Saccharobesus litoralis: one gene and its partner. Each later gene encodes a partner of the first gene's protein in a complex. Links are inferred from orthologs where the notes say so. Each region holds a gene or a part of one and is shown on either strand. Other genes may lie near its edges. The genes, in order: accC and accD.

Region 1 (3,238 bases):
GCATTCACGCTGCATTTCAACAAGTTGACTTTATTATTATCAACCCAGCGGCCTTTACCCACCAAAGTGTGGCGTTGCGTGATGCTATTTTAGCGGTTGATATTCCTTTTATTGAAGTGCACATATCCAACGTGCACAAGCGCGAAGCATTTCGCCACCATTCCTATTTTTCAGACGTTGCCCAAGGCGTAATTTGCGGTTTGGGCATTGCCGGTTACAGCTATGCGCTGCAATCAGCACATGAGTTTTTATCCAAAGCAGAATAACTTTTATTACAAGAGAGAATAACCACTATGGCTATGGACATTCGTAAAGTTAAAAAATTAATCGAACTAGTTGAAGAATCAGGTATCTCTGAATTAGAGATCACTGAAGGTGAAGAGTCTGTACGCATTAGCCGTGCGGCTCCAGTAGCAGCGGTTGCAGCTCCAGTAGCAGCGGTTGCGGCTCCAGTAGCAGCACCGGCCGCAGCACCTACGGCTCCAGCAGAAGCTGCGCCTGCAGCTCCAGCAGGCCCAACTGGTCACGTAGTTAAATCACCTATGGTTGGTACTTACTACTCATCTCCTAAGCCAGACGCTCCTTCTTTCGTAGAAGTTGGTGCTCAAGTATCTGTAGGTCAAACATTGTGTATCGTTGAAGCAATGAAAATGATGAACGAAATCACTGCAGACAAAGCCGGTACAATTAAGACTATCTTCGCGCAAAACGGCGACGCATTAGAATTCGACCAACCACTATTCGAAATCGAATAATAAGGTCGGCTTACTATGTTAGATAAACTAGTCATTGCAAACCGAGGCGAGATCGCGTTGCGTATTTTACGCGCGTGTAAAGAGCTCGGTATTAAAACGGTTGCGGTTCACTCGCAAGCCGATAAAGAGTTAAAGCACGTTTTGTTGGCTGACGAAACCATTTGTATTGGTAAAGCACCTTCAATCGACAGCTATTTAAATATTCCTCGCATTATTGCGGCGGCTGAAGTCACCGATGCCGTGGCTATTCACCCCGGCTATGGTTTCTTATCAGAAAATGCTGATTTTGCCGAGCAAGTAGAACAAAGTGGCTTTATTTTTGTTGGTCCAAAAGCGGATTCAATTCGCATTATGGGTGACAAAGTTGAAGCGATTAAAGCCATGAAAAAAGCTGGCGTACCTTGTGTACCTGGTTCTGATGGCCCACTTGGTGAAGATGCGCAAACTAACAAGCAAATCGCTAAGCGTATTGGTTATCCGATCATTGTTAAAGCTGCCGGTGGTGGTGGTGGTCGTGGTATGCGTGTTGTGCGCTCTGAAGCTGAGTTAATTGAGTCAATTGAATTAACGAAATCAGAAGCCGGTGCTGCATTTAACAACGACATGGTTTACATGGAAAAATTCCTTGAAAACCCACGTCACGTTGAAGTTCAAGTATTAGCAGATGGCCAAGGTAACGCAATTCACTTAGGCGAGCGTGACTGTTCAATGCAACGTCGTCACCAAAAAGTCGTTGAAGAAGCGCCAGCGCCAGGTATCACTGAAGAAATGCGTAAGTTCATTGGTGAACGCTGTACGCGTGCTTGTATCGAAATTGGTTATCGTGGTGCGGGTACGTTCGAATTCTTATTCGAAAACGGCGAATTCTACTTTATCGAAATGAATACGCGTATTCAGGTTGAGCACCCAGTTACTGAAATGGTTACCGGTGTTGACTTGATTAAAGAGCAATTAAAAATTGCCGCTGGCCAGCCATTATCGTTAACTCAAGACGATATTAAAATTAAAGGCCATGCGATCGAATGTCGTATTAACGCTGAAGATCCAGAGCGCTTTATTCCTTCACCGGGTAAAATCACTCGTTTCCATTCACCAGGCGGTATGGGTGTACGCTGGGATTCGCACATTTATGCGGGTTACACAGTACCACCTCACTACGACTCTATGATTGGTAAGCTGATTACGTTTGGCGAAAATCGCGGTATTGCGATTGCCCGTATGAAAAATGCACTAGACGAGTTAGTGGTTGAAGGTATTAAAGTTAATGTACCTTTACAACAAAAGATAATGGATGACGAGAACTTCCAAAATGGTGGTAGCAATATCCACTATTTAGAGAAAAAACTCGGAATGGATCACTAGTTTCCTTTCTGGACTTGTGATTTGGCAGTAATCTGCCGACAAAAGGCGTCGCTTGTAATTTAAAGCGTCGCCTTTTTTGTTTAGCCAGTTTAGGCTAAAATCCCCGCCTTAAAATTTTAAACACCAATCGAGACCCGCCATGCCTTGGATCCAAGTTCGTTACACGACAGATAAAGAATCAGCCGATGCCATTTCCGACCATATGACAGGCACGGGCGCCGCAGCAGTCACCTTTCTTGATGCAGCAGACACCCCCATTTACGAACCTATGCCTGGCGAATTTTTATTGTGGGAAGCGACAACCGTAGTGGGTTTATATGATGCTGAAGTCGATGTTGATAAAATCTTACTGCGTTTACAAGCATCCAATGCCGGCAGCAAAGGTTTTTATAAAGTAGAGCAGCTTGAAGATAAAGACTGGGTACGCGAATGGATGGATAGCTTTCATCCTATGCAATTTGGTGAGCGTTTGTGGATCTGTCCATCGTGGCGCGATGTCCCTGACGAACAAGCCGTTAATGTCTTGCTCGATCCCGGTTTAGCTTTTGGTACCGGCACCCATCCAACTACAGGCTTATGTTTACAATGGCTAGACAGCCACATTCAAGATGACCAAGTCGTGGTCGATTTTGGCTGCGGTTCAGGCATATTAGCTATTGCCGCACTCAAACTAGGAGCGCAACGGGTTGTCGGTATCGATATTGACCCTCAAGCGATTGAAGCGTCCAAAGAAAACGCTAAACGTAACCAAGTTGAAGATAAAATCGAATTATTTTTACCGAATAACCAACCCAATCTGCAAGCCGACGTCGTCGTAGCAAATATTTTAGCGGGACCACTACGTGAATTAGCACAAGTGATAACCGATTATGTAAAACCTGGCGGTAAGTTAGCCCTATCAGGCATACTTGCTAGCCAAGCAGAACAAATTTGCGAGATATATGCCCAGTGGTTTGACTTAGACCCAGTCGCTCAACAAGAAGATTGGTGTCGAGTATCTGGTACTAAACGATAATTAATCCTAGGTAAAGGGTTACGCTAACGGGCTGTTCCATGTTAATTTGTAGTCAGTAAAAACGTTAACTATAGTTGACGATGACGAGCCACAAAACGGTTGGGCT
Region 2 (3,223 bases), 2.6 Mb from region 1 along the record:
TTATCAGCCTGCTGATATGGATGTCGGGTTAGAGGAATTTATTCAAAAAGAAAATATTGAATTAATTGATGTTGATCTTGGTAATGAGTCAGGCATGACATCACAACTTGATTTAGCGCGAGCTTACATTGAAATAAATGATGTTGATGGGGCTATTACCGCGCTTGAAAAAGTGATAGCAAAAGGTGACGCCAATCAGCGAGACGAAGCAACAAAGTTACTTGATCAGTTAGAAATCGACGAATAAGTTGCACTTCAGGCGGCGAGTCTTATACTAGCCGCCAATTTTCATCCCTTAAAGGTTTTCTATGCGCTACGCAGTTGGTATTGAATACAATGGTGCAAATTATTCTGGTTGGCAAAAGCAATATACGCCAGGGGTTATAGGCGTTGAGCATAAAGTCGAGCAGGCTTTATCACTCGTTGCAAATAGTCAATTGGAATTAACTTGTGCAGGGCGTACCGATGCTGGTGTTCATGCTACAGGGCAGGTTGTTCATTTTGATTCTCCCGTAGAGCGTTTAGAGAAATCTTGGGTATTGGGTGCCAATTCCAATTTGCCGGATGACATCGCGATAAAGTGGGCAAAACCCGTTTCGCCTGACTTTGATGCTAGATACAGTGCCACAGCACGACGTTATCGATACATAATTTACAATCGCCGCGAACGACCTGCGATACTGCGTAGTGGTTTGACTCAGTTTTATGAACCGCTGGATCATCATTTAATGCATCAAGCGGCTCAATTATTTTTAGGTGAGCAAGATTTTTCAGCCTTTCGTTCTTCTAGTTGTGAATCTAAAACACCATTTCGTCATGTTAGCCATTGTTGGGTAAATCGCTATGGTGATTACCTTGTAGTTGATATACAGGCTAATGCATTTTTACACCATATGGTTCGTAATATTGTAGGGGCATTATTGGTGATTGGCTGTGCGGAAAAACCAGTCTCTTGGATTAGTGAATTATTAGCGGGTAAAGATCGTACACTGGCGGCGGCTACCGCTAAACCCAATGGGTTATATTTAGTCCGTGTATTTTATCCGGATGAATTAAATATTCCTCAAGTGCCAATGGGTCCTTTATTTTTTGCTGATAATTAGTGCTTGAAACCAAGTGAGGTTAAAAAGTAAACAGATAAGATAGAATTTTTACAGTTTAGACCAGTTGAGGTTAATATTTGCTGAGCTTTATGCTTTAATTAGCGACAATTTTGCGTGGGGCATCTTAATTATTATATAGACAGATTAGAACCCCGTTATTTCCTTGTATTTGTGTTAGAGATCACCCATGAGTTGGATTGAAAAAATTCTGCCTAAAACCAATGTCAGCGCTCAGAAAAAAGCGAATGTGCCTGAAGGTGTTTGGGCTAAGTGTTCTGATTGTAATGCCATTATTTATAACGCTGAATTAGAGCAAAACTTAAATGTTTGTCCTAAATGTGGTCACCACATGCGTATTGGTGCTCGTAAGCGTTTAGAAAGCTTTTTGGACACTGAAAACAGAACCGAAATAGCGGCTGAGCTTGAACCGCAAGATGCACTTAAATTTAAAGATTCAAAAAAATATAAAGACCGTATCACCGCAGCTCAAAAATCAACTGACGAGAAAGACGCGTTAGTTGTTATGCGTGGTCAAGTTAAAGGTGTACCTGTTGTGGCCTGTTCATTTGAATTCTCCTTTATGGGTGGTTCAATGGCGTCAGTGGTTGGTGCTAAGTTTGTAAAAGCAGCAGAGGTGTGTTTAAAAGAAAATCTACCTTTGATTTGTTTTTCAGCAAGTGGCGGTGCGCGTATGCAAGAAGCCTTGTTCTCTCTTATGCAAATGGCTAAAACCAGTGCGGCGTTAGCTAAAATGAGTGAAAAAGGTTTACCTTACATTTCAGTATTAACCGATCCGACAATGGGCGGTGTATCAGCAAGTTTAGCTATGTTAGGCGACGTGAATGTTGCCGAACCTAAAGCATTAATTGGTTTTGCTGGCCCTCGTGTTATTGAGCAGACGGTACGTGAAAAATTACCAGAAGGTTTTCAACGCAGTGAGTTCTTATTGCAAAAAGGTGCAATAGATATGATTGTTGACCGTCGCGAAATGCGTCATAAGTTAGCAAGCGTATTAAGCAAACTGATGAACTTACCTTCGGTAGAACAATATTAATTATTTATGGGCTTATCCCTAATTTTTAGTGACTTTGCTAGCTGCTATGCGTTTTAATTCCATAGCAGCTTGGCTGTCCCATCTCGAATCCATCCATCCAGCCAATATCGAACTTGGCCTTGAGCGTATTAAGCGTGTTTACCAAAGCTTAAACCTGAATTTATCAAATAGTCAGGTAATTTTAGTTGGTGGTACCAACGGTAAAGGTACAACTTGTGGCTTATTACAGCATGTCTTGACTCATCACGGTTATCAAGTTGGTTGTTATAACTCTCCTCACATGAACGATTATCGTGAGCGAGTGACCCTGAATAATCAATGGTTTAGCGAGCTGGAACATTGTCAAGCATTTGAATGTGTTGAACAAGCCCGTGGTGACATCAGTTTAACTTACTTTGAAATGGGTACGTTAGCGGCTTTAGTTTTGTTGGCACAAGCACAACCCGATTTTGTTATCCTAGAAGTCGGTTTAGGCGGCCGTTTAGATGCAACCAATATTGTTGATAATGACCTCGCTATTGTGACTACGGTGGCATTAGATCATATGGATTGGTTAGGTAATACCCGAGAGAAAATTGGTTTTGAAAAAGCTGGGATTATGCGTCATTCAGGTTTAGCTATATGTGGCGATCTAGAACCTCCGCAGTCTTTACTTGATCATGCTAATGAACAAAAAGTTGATTTAACCTGCGCGTTAACCGATTATCAGTGGCAGAAAAGTAATGATGTTTGGCAATTTACCATGGCGGACAAATCGTTTTCTGATTTACCTGTGCCTCACATGCCACTACAAAATGCCGCGACTGTCTTAGCTGCATTAAATAAATTAAATATTGTTCTTGATAAAAAGCTATTGCAGCAAGCTTTATCAAGTTTCAGTTTAGCAGGGCGTTGGCAGGTTATTGCTCGTTCACCTGATGTTATTCTTGATGTAGGCCATAACGTACAGGCGGCAGAATATATTAAACAACAGCTTAATGCGTACTTGGTTAACAAACCTCAAGCTAAGGTTTATGCTGTTGTCGGTATATTAAAGGATAAAGCAGTAGAAGAAACCGTGCAGGTT

Evidence for each region.
Region 2: the proteins of accC (region 1) and accD are in contact, whole or in part, in a solved structure (PDB 8UXZ), measured with the Escherichia coli proteins. The link is inferred for Saccharobesus litoralis from one-to-one orthologs.

The regions. Positions count from the first base shown.
Region 1 is NZ_CP026604.1:1,261,371-1,264,608, forward strand. Bases 36-2,943 are described here. They hold accC (acetyl-CoA carboxylase biotin carboxylase subunit), read left to right. Parts: upstream 36-770; coding sequence 771-2,117; downstream 2,118-2,943. Other genes in these bases: aroQ (type II 3-dehydroquinate dehydratase), read left to right, coding at 36-266; accB (acetyl-CoA carboxylase biotin carboxyl carrier protein), read left to right, coding at 300-755; prmA (50S ribosomal protein L11 methyltransferase), read left to right, coding at 2,257-2,943. Outside these bases: more of aroQ, read left to right, coding at 1-35; more of prmA, read left to right, coding at 2,944-3,132. UniProt on the Escherichia coli protein: This protein is a component of the acetyl coenzyme A carboxylase complex; first, biotin carboxylase catalyzes the carboxylation of the carrier protein and then the transcarboxylase transfers the carboxyl group to form malonyl-CoA.
Region 2 is NZ_CP026604.1:3,841,126-3,844,348, forward strand. What follows is about bases 331-3,223. They hold accD (acetyl-CoA carboxylase, carboxyltransferase subunit beta), read left to right. Parts: upstream 331-1,290; coding sequence 1,291-2,157; downstream 2,158-3,223. Other genes in these bases: truA (tRNA pseudouridine(38-40) synthase TruA), read left to right, coding at 331-1,103; folC (bifunctional tetrahydrofolate synthase/dihydrofolate synthase), read left to right, coding at 2,204-3,223. In the rest of the region: C2869_RS22685 (FimV/HubP family polar landmark protein), read left to right, coding at 1-247; more of truA, read left to right, coding at 309-330.